One region of the Roseobacter sp. HKCCA0882 genome, then DNA from elsewhere that is predicted to be linked to it. Evidence: riboswitches for the same ligand, from Rfam matches in the RefSeq annotation. Region 1 holds a riboswitch; the other holds the start of a gene.
What was found. Region 1 has a riboswitch for S-adenosylmethionine ahead of metK (methionine adenosyltransferase). Riboswitches for the same ligand answer to the same signal wherever they lie in the genome.
Positions count from the first base shown of each region.

Region 2: it holds a riboswitch for S-adenosylmethionine, as region 1 does, so the genes downstream of both, metZ (O-succinylhomoserine sulfhydrylase) here and metK (methionine adenosyltransferase) in region 1, are expected to answer to the same signal.

Region 1 is NZ_JBBLYI010000001.1:873,115-879,986, forward strand. Features, by position in the region: gene AAC622_RS04575 (hypothetical protein) at 1-391, opposite strand, end outside; gene AAC622_RS04580 (hypothetical protein) at 391-705, opposite strand; gene AAC622_RS04585 (exonuclease domain-containing protein) at 846-2,225, shown strand; SAM-I-IV-variant riboswitch at 2,254-2,355, shown strand; SAM riboswitch class V at 2,438-2,506, shown strand; gene metK (methionine adenosyltransferase) at 2,511-3,788, shown strand; gene AAC622_RS04595 (DEAD/DEAH box helicase) at 3,805-5,481, shown strand; gene AAC622_RS04600 (helix-turn-helix domain-containing protein) at 5,561-5,914, shown strand; gene AAC622_RS04605 (hypothetical protein) at 5,924-6,872, shown strand, end outside.
Region 2 is NZ_JBBLYI010000001.1:1,387,648-1,394,519, reverse strand. Features, by position in the region: gene AAC622_RS07090 (DUF2927 domain-containing protein) at 1-116, opposite strand, end outside; gene AAC622_RS07085 (hypothetical protein) at 126-416, opposite strand; SAM riboswitch at 657-735, shown strand; gene metZ (O-succinylhomoserine sulfhydrylase) at 815-2,011, shown strand; gene folE2 (GTP cyclohydrolase FolE2) at 2,180-3,277, shown strand; gene AAC622_RS07070 (TrkH family potassium uptake protein) at 3,505-4,953, shown strand; gene AAC622_RS07065 (BaiN/RdsA family NAD(P)/FAD-dependent oxidoreductase) at 4,928-6,142, opposite strand; gene AAC622_RS07060 (DnaJ domain-containing protein) at 6,143-6,778, opposite strand; gene AAC622_RS07055 (BolA family protein) at 6,856-6,872, shown strand, end outside.

The DNA of each region.
Region 1 (6,872 bases):
CGCCGCCGTCCTCCGCAAACACCACGCCAGCCTGATCGGCCCAAGGCAAGCCCGCACACTCTGACAGCTGCATCACGGTCACGGCAGATACCTCTCGCCGAAACACCAGTCGTTTCAAGACCTCAGGCGCGAGATATGCCAACCGCAGCTGCCTGCTGACATGGCGCTCTGCGAGGTTCACGGCGATTGCCAGGTCGCGCACTGTGCCGAACTCTCCGGCTTCCATCCGCCGCCGCCAGGACCATGCGCGGCCGATGGCACGCAGGATATGCGGATCTTGGGTGTTATCCTCGCTGGGCAGGTAATCGGCGGGCGGCATGATTTTGGGCCGCCCGTTTTTCTTGCGGAGCTTGAGGGGGACGAAGACTTGGATGGTGTCGGGCGCGGCCATTATTCCGCAGCCTCAAGCTGGCGTGGGGTCATCATCTCCCGCATGACACCGGCTATCCCGTCGGTCCGCAAGTCGATCACTAGGCCTTCAGCGGTCACTGTGACGCGCCGGACGAGCAACTGAATGATGCGGGCCTGTTCGCCCGGAAAGAGCTGATCCCAAAGCTTGGGAAACTGTTGGAGCGCCTCGATGGCCTCTGCCTCGGGTATATCCTCGCGGTCCAGTGCAGCTATGACCTGTGCCGTGGTTTCTGGCGTGCGCAGGACACGGCGGATTTCCGTGATGACGGCTGCCTCAGCGGTGTCGGCCGGCAAACGCTTGGTCGCAAAGGTTACTGGTTATATCTGGCAGCGCACCCAAAGTTTCTTTGGCAGCGGATCAGCCGGCAGAGCATCTGGCGTACCATCACGCCAGAGCAGTTAGGGTCCTTTTCATTCGCCCGAAAGCGCTAGCGGTGGATTTTGTTTTTTACGATTTAGAGACCACAGGGATCTCCCCGGCGTACGACCAACCGCTGCAATTCGCAGCGATCCTGACGGATGAACATTTCGTGGAGAAGCAGCGTGTGAACCTTCGCTGCCGTTTAGCTCCCCATATTTTGCCATCGCCGCAGGCTTTGATCGTTACAGGGGTCACGCCTGATCAACTGACGGACCCAAGCCTGCCATCCCTTTTTGAATTCTCTCAGAAGGTCGTTGCACTGACAGAGCAGTGGGCACCGGCGATTTGGGTTGGCTACAACACAATGAAATTCGACGAGGAGGTGCTGCGGCAGACCTTCTATCAGAACCTGTCGCCGAGCATTTACGCCACCCAGTTCAACGGCAATACCCGCTTCGACATTATGACGGCTGTTTATACAGCCTACGTGCGAGACCCCGGACTTCTGGCCTGGCCCCAAGATGAAGCCGGGCGGCAGAGCTTCAAGCTCGACCGACTAGCCCCCGCCAACGGGTTCAATGGCCACAACGCTCATGACGCACTTGGAGATGTGGAAGCCACGATCCACATCGCCCGCCGGATAGCTGACAGAAACCCAAGCCTCTGGGCAGAACTCTTGTCCACTGCCCATAAAACGGAAGTTCAAGCCAAACTCGAAACCTTTCAGCCGATGGAGTTGGTCCTTCGCTTTGGAGGGGGCGAACCCCGTGCCTACACGGGAGTCTTTTGCGGCTACACCCCAGGGAACAATACACGGGCAGCATTCTTCGACCTAGATGCCGCTAATCCTGCGGATCTATTGAGCGCATCCGACGAGGCGCTCTTCGCGGCGGTTGATGCGTCCCCCAAAGTCATCCGTAGCGTGTCGACCAACAAGGCGCCGGCGCTCTTGAGCATGGCAGAGCCCAGTCCCGAACATCAGCGGCGCGCCGCAGTTATTGCAGCCGCACCAGAATTTCGAAGCAGGGTTGGGGAGGCGATGGCTGAGCGCTTTGTTGATGATCCTGAGGCGCCACCGAAGCCGGTTGAGGAACTGATCTACGGCGAGTTTTATTCAAACGCTGACAAGAACCTGCTTGGGGAGTTTCAACACGCTGACTGGCCACGTCGCCAAGAGATCGTTTCCAGCCTGTCTGATCGTCGCCTTCGTCAACTGGGCAACCGTTTGGTCGCGTTTCATAGCCCCGAACTTTTGACTACTGAGGAGACCGCGCGGTTCCGCGACTACCTGCGATCAAAGTGGTTGCCAGCGGCGGAAGAAAAGACCCAATGGATGACCCTTGGTCGAGCCGCCGAAGAAATCACCAACATCCAAGAGATGAACGGGACAGATGACGCGGTCATAGACGCCATCCGACAATTTTTCGCAGACCGCCGGAGGGTGCTTGATTGACGAGGCCGTCGGCTTTTGATATTATTACTAAATGCATCAAGAGCTGGGCTGACGCCCGCGCCAACCTGCCAAGACCGGCAAGGTGGTTTCCCGAGAGGGGATGCGGCCCTAGGCAACTAAAGGTCGTTAGCGTCGTCAGCCCTCCTCGGAAACGAAGGAGGGTTTTTTGTTTTCGACCTAACCAGATCAGGCCTCAAATCCTGACCAACCGTAACACACCCGGGCATTTGAACATCAGCTTGTGCGCCCTGCCAGATGGCTAAAGCACTAAAGAGAGGAAAGACCATGAACCAACTTTACCCATTTTCGTCTGAGAGCGTTTCTGCTGGGCACCCAGACAAAGTTTGTGACCAGATTTCAGACGCGATCCTAAGCGAGTGCCTCCTGCAGGATCCGGCATCACGTGTGGCTATCGAAGCCTCTATCAAAGACCACACACTTTTTCTCTTCGGAGAAATCACCTCGCGAGCGCGCATTAACGCCCCAGAAATCGCCAAAGATATCCTGGCTCGCATCGGATACGACGATCCTGCTTGGGGTTTGTCGATTGAACGCCTCCAAGTCATCGAGGCGATCTCTAGGCAGTCCGCCGAGATCGCATTCGGCGTCGATGGCGACGAAACCGGCGCAGGCGATCAAGGCATCATGTTTGGATATGCCTGTAACGAAACGCCAGAGCTTATGCCTCTTCCAATTACGCTCGCTCATCAGCTCATGCGCGCGCATCACAGTCTGCGGCGGTCTGAAGCGGGCTCGGGGCTGGGTCCTGACGCAAAAGCTCAGGTGACGGTGCTCTACGAAAACGGCCTGCCTCGAGAGGTCACGGACGTTGTCTTGTCAACGCAGCATCGCAGTAGTCTTGGTCTCCGTGCTTTGCGCGAACTGGTTATCGATGCCGTCATCAAGCCAACGCTGGGCGACCGTTGGCGACCAAATGTGCGGCTCCACATCAATCCCGCAGGGACGTTTCACATGGGAGGGCCTGCCGCTGATGCAGGTCTGACGGGGCGAAAGATCATTGTGGATACTTACGGCGGATCCGCTCGACATGGGGGCGGTGCGTTCTCGGGGAAAGACGCAACCAAAGTGGATCGGTCGGCAGCCTACGCCGCGCGCCAACTCGCCAAGGATGTGGTCAGCCGGGGCTGGGCGGACAGCTGTGAAGTACAGGTGGCCTATGCCATAGGTGAAGCAAGGCCTGTCAGTTTTGCGTTCTTGCCCACCGGTGATGCGAAAGGTCATGAAATTGCCAAACGATATCAGCTGGAAGGCATTGATTTGTATGGGCTCTTCGAACCAGCCCAGATCATCGAACGCCTGCAATTGCGCTTGCCAAGCTACCTTCGCACGGCTGCTTTTGGTCATTTTGGCCGCGATGATGTCAGTTGGGAAAAGCCGCTCGATCGATCGCAACAGGAGCGAGACCATGTCAGGGAGCTCGCCATCCGCGAACAGGTTGGCAGAACGGGTTTCGTATCAGGCTTGGCGCTGGACCAAGTGAAAGCGAAGCGTGCTGAAGACTACGCGGAGGCCCGCGCAGAGTTCATGGCAAGTCACATTTGAAGATAGGGAGAGAAAAATGTCCGATTTTGTGAAGTCTCTCGCTCAGTCTGCCGCTCAGATCGACAAGGTCGCTTCCGGCAGTCTTTATCCACATCAATCTGATGGGGTGGCCTTTTTGCTCTCGAAGCGCCGCGTCATCTTAGCAGATGACATGGGTCTTGGGAAAACCCGCCAAGCTATTGTTGCCATGGAAGTCGGCGCTCCTTCGGGGAAGATCCTCGTCGTGTGTCCAGCGTCGCTAAAATTGAACTGGAAACGAGAAATCCAGCTTGTTGACCCCGAGGCCTCAGTAGAGGTGCTTGGTGTTGATCGTGAAACACCTGATGACGCGCGTTGGATCGTTCTGAACTACGACATTCTCGGCAAGCATGCCGAGCGCCTGCATGGCGTAAACTGGTCAGGCGTGATCCTTGATGAAGCGCATTTCATCAGAAACGCCAGCCAGCGTACCAACCACTGCCTGAAATTGCTCGGTGTTCAGGCTGAAGCTCGAGCGCCAGTTCTTGGTCCAGACTTCGTATTCCTGTTGACTGGGACGCCGATGACGAACAGGCCGAAAGACCTGTTCAACTTGTTGCGCTGCGTTGGCCACCCTTCAGCAAGATCGTTTTTGTCTTATGCCAAGCGGTACTGTGACGCCTATCGCAACGATTATGGCTGGGTAACGACCGGTGCTTCGAATCTCGATGAGCTGAACCTATTGCTGAAGGAAGTCTCTATCCGACGGAAAAAAGAAGACGTGCTCGATCTACCGCCCAAGATCCGCAGCTGGGTGCCAGTGGATATATCGGGCAGCGCTGCAGCATTTAACGCAGTGGAATCGTTCGTCACCTGGTATTCGGGAACTGATCCTTCAAAGCCCAACGACACTGAGTTTTTGGCTCGCCTGACCAAGGTCAGAACTGCGTTGCACAAGGCGAAGCAAAAAGCCGTCGAAGAACGCATTCGGGACGTGGTGGCAAGCGGCGAGAAGGTGGTTGTTTTCACATGCTTCAGCGAAGGCATTGAACGCCACAAGGCTAAGCTAGGCGATACTGCGATCACGATCACCGGTGCTGATACAGCCGAAAAACGCATCGCCGCTGTTGACCGGTTCCAACAGGACGAAACCGTCAAAGTCGCACTGTGCAATATTATTGCAGGCGGCGTTGGCATCACACTGACTGCTGGCACACATGTGATCTTCCAAGATTTGGACTGGGTCCCTGCAAACCATGCTCAGGCAGAGGACCGCTGCTACCGCTTGGGACAAACCCGCCAGGTGACGGTTGAGTATTTCACAGCCGACGGCACTCTGGACGGCTATATAGCCACCCTGCTGGATCAGAAAATGAAGCTCATTGCAGCCGTGGAAGCTGAGGAACTTCCGGACACAAGCATCCTGCGTGAAATCCAAGACGGCCTCCGCCGCCTCGCCCCTGCATTGATGGAGGAGGCCCGAGCAGCGCGTGCCACTGGCGATGTGGCGCAACGGATTGAGAAACTGGCAGCGGCCCAACCGCGTGCCACTGCTGACACCAGTCCGCTTGGGGAAACAGGGCAGTGGGAGTTTACCAGTTCGAGAGACCCATCTGCGCGCTACCTCGTGACCTTCGGTCGAGCCGGACATTTGGAATGCACCTGTCAGGGGTTCGCCTATCGTGGCAACTGCAAACATGTGCGAGAAGTTCGCGGGAAGATTTTCGACGAATAGGCTCTCTATTCTATGGCCGGCAGTCAACGCTGTCCGGCTAACTATTGACATGTCGTGTAGTAGTTACTACACACTACACATGAAGAGTTTTGGATCATATGTGCGAACACGCAGGGAGGCGCTGAACGCCGAGGACAAATCTATGTCCCTGCGTCAGGTGGCATTGAGGATCGGTGTGGAGCCGGCCTTCTTGAGCAAGATTGAGCGCGACGTGGCGCCGCCGCCATCAGAGGCAAAGATAGTGGCACTTGCAGAAGCCCTTGGTGAGGATCCTGACTTACTCTTGGCGATGGCAGGGAAGGTCTCCAGCGACCTTCAGGCCATTATCCGAAAGCGCCCGCAACTGATCGGGGAGCTCCTTCGGCAGCTGAAGACGCAGCCTGATCACGCAATTCTGAGCATCGTTCGGCAGGTCACGGACGGCGACTGGTAGGAGGTCGACATGATTACACTTCAACATGAACAGTTGGTATTTCGTTTTCCGCATGTTGATGATGATGCGGGCATCCGCATCGATTTCCAACGGACGCTTCGCCTGCCAGACGACGGCCACGACTATCACCTGCCGCCGGGGCTGGGGCGCTTTCCGCTCCGTCACATCGAAGATTTTGATCTCGGCTCGAGCAATCGCCGCAAAGCGCGCGGCGGTGTCATCATGCCGATGTTTCAGACGGATGCACTTTGGCTGAACTTCAGCAGCCTTGGCTATGGGCGGCCCGCGCTACCAGTCGCGCTGAAGATTGGCGCCGGAAAAATCAACGCTGTCTCCGGTGAAAAATGGGCGGATGGCCTGAGTCAAGATCCACAGAATTACGTCGTCCTTCCCGAACAACCCTGGCTCGATGGGTTCAATGTGGAGAAAGGTAAGGTTCGGCAGTTCGTCGCTATGCCCTTGGGCAAGGGCTATACTGTCGAAGAACAGATTGATCCTGAGAGCGATGTCGGCGGCATCCAGATTGAGGCTATCCCGATGAAGAAGGAGGTCTACGAAGAACTCAAGGCAAAGCGCGAGGAAGTGTCCTCAATTCGGTTTGGCGTCAACATGATGATGGCCTGTGAGGCGCCTGCCTCTATGGAAATGGGGCTCGGCATGGGCGGCTCAATGCGCCAAGAAATCTATGATGATGAGTATGGTTTGGATGCTTGGGACCTGGCAAATAGCCAGCGCTGTTTCATCATGCTCGCGAATGCTGAGCAGTGGATGTCTATTACTGGCGAAGAGCCGCCGCTCTCACCGATTTCGGCAGAAGCTTACAGCAAGGCTGGCCTGCCTTGGTTCGACTACTATGACGGCGATCGCCAGGCTATCGAGGGAGCAAAGGCCCTCGGGAACATAAAATCGGTAAAGGCGATCGCAGAAGCCAAGCGCGAAGACGCTTGGCCAGAAGAAA
Region 2 (6,872 bases), 510 kb from region 1:
TCCGTGGCGGCTGGCCCCATGGCCTGACAGCCCACCAAAATGCCAAGCGCCGCTCCCATCCATAGACCGCGCCGAAACTTGCGCCCTGAAAAGATCGCGTTTTTCATAAAATGCATAATGTCGCCTTACATATCAGCGCTTAGGAAGCGTTGCATATGGATTTTGTCTTTGCCAGCGGCCAACGTGTTGCGCAATTTCGCGTCCATCTTGAAGGTGTCTTCATCAGTTGCAGAGCGGAGCATCCGTCCTGTGTCTGCACTTGCAAGATTATCTTTGATGTTTGCAACCAATTTCTTATTAGCGCGTTTCACCGTCTCAATTAAATAACGCCACGCTCGACTTCTTTGCGGAAAATACTGTTCGACGATCACGACATGCGCCAATTCGGCAACCCCGAGTGGCCAAATATCAACCACGGTTGGGTCGATTTTGAGGACTTAGGATCGATCATTTTTTCACCCTTGCATTGGATTTCACCGTTGCAACCCAATGTGGTAATGAATTTTTAAAAATTTATACATATATTTTTCTTTAATCAGCTTTGCGGTGGTTTGGCTGTTAAAGATTTGGAATGTATCTGTCATGGTTGCAATCTCACAGCGTGGCGGCGGGTATTGTATTGCAGCCCCTTGACCCTAATTATGGCAAGGCGTAATGCCCTGTACCGTGGCGATTTGTTTACCGGATTGCGGGCCACAAAAAAAATGCCGCTAAAGAGGTCGAGGCCTGCTTGCCGCATGATGCCCGACCGTTCAGATGGAAGGGATATAAAGTGTCAGACGCAGCTGCCAAGCAATCCATAGGATTGAAATTCTTGCCCGATACCGTTTCGGCGCAGACACGCGCGGTGCATTCAGGCACCCGCCGTAGCCAATACGGCGAAGTGTCTGAGGCAATATTTATGACCCAAGGTTTTGTCTATGACAGCGCCGAGGCGGCCGAGGCCCGCTTTATCGAAGCAGGGCGTGAGGAATTTATCTATGCCCGCTATGGCAACCCGACTGTCGCAATGTTCGAGGATCGGATCGCGGCGATTGAAGGCACAGAAGATGCTTTTGCAACCGCTTCTGGAATGGCGGCGGTGAATGGCGCGCTGATGTCCATGTTGCGCGCGGGTGATCATGTGGTGTCTGCGCGCGCCTTGTTCGGGTCTTGTCTCTACATTCTTGAGGAGATTTTGACCCGTTACGGGGTTGAGGTCACGTTTGTGGATGGCGATGACCTGACCCAATGGGAGGCCGCAATCATCAAGGGCAAAACCCGCGCTGTATTCTTTGAAAGTGTTTCGAATCCCACGTTGCAGGTTGTCGATATCGCCGCCGTTGCGCGTCTGGCCCATGATGCAGGCGCTTTGGTGGTGGTCGATAATGTGTTTGCCTCTCCCTTGTTTCAAGACAACCGCAAACTGGGCGTTGATGTCGTGATCTATTCCACGACCAAGCATATTGACGGGCAGGGGCGGTGTTTGGGCGGGGTGATTTGTGGCACCCGTGAGTTCATTCGCAAGACCGTGGAACCCTATCTGAAACATACAGGCGCGGCGATGTCGCCGTTTAACGCGTGGGTTATGCTCAAGGGGTTGGAAACGCTCCACCTGCGGGTTAACGCCCAAGCCGACACTGCTCTTGCCATTGCGCAAGGGCTAGAGGGGGAGGCGGGTGTGGCGCGGGTGCTCTATCCGCATCTCGACAGCCACCCGCAAGCCATGCTTGCCCTCACGCAAATGCAAAAAGGCGGCACAGTGATCGCGATTGAACTGGAGGGCGGGCGCGATGCGGCGTTTCGGTTCCTCAACGCGTTAGAGATCATTACAATCTCAAATAATTTGGGCGATGCAAAATCTATTATCACCCATCCTGCCACAACGACCCACCAGCGTTTGCCTGAGGATCAAAAGCAACATCTGGGCATTACATCTGGTCTTGTGCGCCTGTCGGTGGGGCTTGAGGACGTTAACGACCTGTTAAGGGATTTGAAACACGCGCTCGGTGCTGCGCGTGCTGCAAATTAACCCTTATTTTTAGGATTTTGTTGGAAACTCAAGGAATTGGTCGATATTTGTCGGGCCAATATTGATCCGTTCGGCGTTCACAATCGTAAATTATTCACAAAACAAGTTTGGATTCCGCGCACCAACACCCATATGATGGTAAGGTCGCGTGGCCGAAGGGGTGATGAGATGAACGTCCATATTGGTGCAGTTGCGAGTGAACCGACCCAAGACGAGGCCCGTGCGGCCTTGGCGCTTTTGAAACAGTGGGCGGAAAGCGCAAGCATGGCGGAGCGTGCCGCCCTTGATCCTGCTGTCTCCAAACTTTTGACCCCCTCCCAAGATTACCCCGAATTTTCGCGCAGCTATCCGCAGGATTTCAAAGTGGACGCAGCCTATAAGGCGGGTCTTCCTGATCTTCAAAATGGCCCTGCCTCGCTTATTAAAGGGGCCAAGCGTCAAATCCAACATGTGGGGATTTCCAATTTCCGCCTGCCTATCCGCTATCACACCCGCGACAATGGCGATGTGATGCTGGAAACTTCGGTGACGGGCACCGTCAGCCTAGAGGCGGGCAAAAAGGGCATCAATATGAGCCGCATCATGCGCAGCTTCTATGCCCATGCCGAAAAGACGTTTAGCTTTGAGGTGATCGAAGCTGCGCTTGATGATTACAAATCCGACCTCGAAAGTTTTGATGCGCGTATCCAAATGCGCGTTTCCTTCCCAATGAAGGTGCAGAGCCTGCGGTCTGGTCTTTCGGGTTATCAATATTATGACATTGCGCTGGAACTGGTCGAGCGCGATGGGGTGCGCCAGAAATTGGTGCATCTGGATTACGTTTATTCTTCGACCTGCCCTTGCTCGCTTGAATTGAGCGAACATGCGCGCGCCACGCGTGGGCAGTTGGCCACCCCGCATTCGCAGCGATCTGTTGTGCGGATTTCGGTCGAGATTGCCCCTGACGCAGGGTGTTTGTGGTTTGAAGACCTGATTGAGATGGCGCGCCGCGCTGTGCCAACAGAAACGCAGGTCATGGTGAAACGCGAGGATGAACAAGCCTTCGCAGAGTTAAACGCTGCAAACCCGATCTTTGTGGAAGATGCGGCCCGCCTTTTCGCGGGCGAGTTGCAAGCTGATCCACGAGTGGGCGATTTCCGTGTTTTGGCGAGCCACCAAGAAAGCCTGCACAGCCATGACGCGGTCAGCCTCTTGACCGAAGGCGCTACGTTTGAACAGGCCAGCCTTGACCCGCGCCTGTTCCAAAGCCTGTTCCATATGGGCTAAGGGCCAAGACCCAATACGAAAAAAGCCCCAAGACGCGGGTCACAGATGTGACGCTGTCTTGAGGCTTTGCTCGGTCTGACGAAGCAGTCCGGTCGTATACTAACGATCACAGTAAACTGCGGGCGTGGTGTTTGCAAATGAAATGAAGCCCCAGATCAAGGCTTTGGCGGGGTTTTAGGCCCTTCCATGCTTGACACTGCCTAAGTCAGGGGCCAACGCTCTGCCTCATGTTTGATATACGCCCCGTTGGATATGTCATTGGCCTGATCGTTACCTTTCTTGGGGTATCGATGCTTGTGCCTATGGGGGTGGATCTTGCCTTTGCCAATGGCGAATGGGGTGTCTTTGCCGAGTCTGCCGCAATCTCGGTGTTTATCGGCCTTGCTTTGGTGTTTTCCTGCGCCAATGCGGTGCAGCAGGGCCTGAGCCTGCAACAGACCTTTCTTCTGACAACCGCAATTTGGGCGATTTTGCCGATCTTTGCAGCGCTTCCCTTTGTGTTCGGCGCAACAGATGCGCGGATTGTCGATGCAGTGTTTGAGGCGATGTCAGGGCTGACGACAACAGGCTCAACTGTTTTCACAGGCTTGGAATATTTACCCCACGGGCTGAACCTTTGGCGGGCGATGATCCAATGGTTTGGCGGGGTGGGTATCATCGTGGTCGCGATGGTGTTTTTGCCCGAATTGCGGGTGGGGGGGATGCAAATCTTCCGCTCCGAGGCATTTGAAACAATGGGAAAAATCTTGCCCCGCGCAACTGAAATTGCGGCGCGCATCTCGGTGATCTATGTGGCGCTGACCTTCCTGTGCTTTCTGGCTTATTGGGCCTTAGGCATGACCTTTTACAACGCGATCTTCCACGCCTTTACCACGCTGTCCACGGGTGGGTTTTCGAACACAGATGCCTCTTTTGGGGTTTATCAAGGCCCGCTTGAATATGTCGCGGCGGTGTTCATGATTTTGGCAAGCCTGCCCTTTGTGCGCTTTGTGCAACTTTTGGCGGGCACGGCAGAACCGCTTTATCGTGACAGCCAAGTGCGCGCGTATCTTGGGGTCATCACGGCCCTTGTGCTGATCATGACAGTGTATCGGATTATCGCGAATGGCGACCATCTCGAGCATGGGATCCGCGAAGGGCTGTTCAACATTACCTCCATCATATCTGGCACAGGTTATTCTTCGGTGGATTACCAGCTCTGGGGGCCTTTGCCCGTGGTGGTGTTCTTCTTTGTCGGCTTGATTGGGGGGTGTGCGGGTTCGACCTCCTGTTCAATCAAAATATTCCGCTATCAGATCTTGCTCGAATCCATCTCCACCCAAGTGCGCCGCCTGTCGGCCCCCCATGGTGTGTTCGAACCTCGCTTTGAGGGGCGGCCTGTTTCGGCAGATGTCCTCTCCTCCGTCATGGGGTTCTTTGTGCTGTTCTTTGTGTTGTTGGGGATTTTCGCGGTGGCTTTGGGATTGACGGGGCTAGATTTCGTCACCTCTGTGTCCGGGGCTGCCACCGCCTTGGCAAATATCGGGCCAGGATTGGGGGATGTGATTGGCCCCTCTGGCAATTTTGCCCCGCTCAATGATGCGGCGAAGTGGATTTTGACGCTGGGCATGTTGCTTGGCCGCCTTGAGTTGTTGGCGGTTTTGGTGCTGTTCATGCCTGCCTTTTGGCGCGGATAGCCGCCCCTGCCGCAACGGCCGAGGCCCATGCCCATTGAAAGTTATATCCGCCCAACCAACCCGTGACATCCACGGCTTCGCCAATGAAATAGAGGTTGGAGATATGCGTGGATTGCATGGTTTTGGAACTCAAGCCATCGGTCGCGACACCGCCCAAGGTCACTTCGGCGGTGCGATACCCTTCGGTGGCTGTGGGCCGCAGTCGCCAATCTTGCAATGCCTCGACAATCTCGCGCAGGCGCGCATCGCTGCAATCGGCGATATTGCCGGCAAGGCTTTGGATTTGCCCAAAATCCGCAACAAAGGCTTTGGGCAGATAATCGGACAACACCCCTTGCAGGCTGCGCTTGACTGATTGACCCCGCGCTTCGCGCAGGACAGCGAAAAAATCCGTTTCGGGGTCGATATGCAGCGTGATCTCGTGTCCTTCGCGCCAATAGGATGAAATTTGCAAAATTGCGGGGCCAGACAGGCCGCGATGGGTGAAAAGCATGGCTTCGTCAAATTCTGCATCGGCCGCTTTGGCGCGCACAGGCAGGGAGAGCCCAGCCAGCGCCGCGAACCGCGCGCGTTGCCCCTCGTCAAACGTAAAGGGCACAAGGGCAGGGCGGGTGTCGGTGACGCGGTGACCGAAGGTTTCTGCAATCTGATAGGCCAAGCCTGTAGCGCCCATTTTGGGGATGGATTTTCCGCCCGTGGCCACGACGAGATGATCGGCATATATCTCGCGCGCTTGGCCCTGTTTTTCGACTAATACGCAAAATTTATCCCCGCTCTGCCGCACTGAAGAAATGCTTGTTTCTAGCCAAAGTTCGGCACCGACCGCCGCCATCTCGGCCCGCAGCATTGCGATGATCTCTTTCGCAGATGTGTCGCAGAAAAGCTGCCCCAAGGTTTTCTCATGCCATGAAATGCGGTGGCGATTGACCAAATCTAAAAAATCATAAGGGCCGTATCGCGACAGGGCAGATTTGGCGAAATGCGGATTTTCGGACAAAAACGCCGAAGGGTCGCAGTAAATATTGGTAAAGTTACATCGCCCGCCGCCTGAGATGCGGATTTTCTCGCCCGCGGCTTTTGCGTGATCTATCACCAAAACGCGCGCGCCTGAATGGGTCGCGGCCATCATCCCCGCCGCCCCCGCGCCAAGGATTAGGGTGCTGACATGATGCTGCGGCAGCTGTGCCATTTAGTCCACGAAATTACGGCTGATCTTGATCTGATCCCAAGCCCAGACCACCTCTTGGAGGCGTTCCTCATCCGAGCGGTCACCGCCATTCATATCGGGATGCAGAACCTTGATCAGCGCTTTGTAGCATTTGCGAATTTCGGTCTTGTTCATCGTGTCGCGTGCTTCCAAAATCTCAAGCGCACGCCGTTCTGTTGGCGGCAGTTTGCGCCCCGATTGTGCCCCACCTGCCTGCCCTGGATTACGGGTGGCATTGCCGCCCAAAACCTGATGCGGGTCATCCACGCCTAGCCGCGCCCATGCTTTTTCCTCAACCGACTTTTTGAAGGGTTTGGTCGGCCTGTCCCAGACGCGATCGCGGTCAAGCTGCGCTTCCATCTCGGCCTCGGTCGTGCCCTCAAAGAAATTCCATTTGAGGTTATATTCGCGCACATGTTCGCGACAGAACCAGAAGAAATCTTCGAGATTGTCGGGGGATTTGGGCGCGCGATACTGCCCCGCCTCTTCGCAGGCGGGATGCTCGCATTTGCGCTGAGAGGTTTCAAATGCCCCAGACATGCCACGCCGGCCCGTCTTGCGTTTTTTCTTGTCGGTCGAAACGCGAAGATCAAAATTAAATGGATCTTTGTAGGTCATGGGCCTGTCCTTCTCGACTCGGAGCGGGCAGTCTAAGCTATTGGTGGCGAAGGTGAAGGGCTAGGGTGAAGATTTTCATGACAAGAACCGAAAA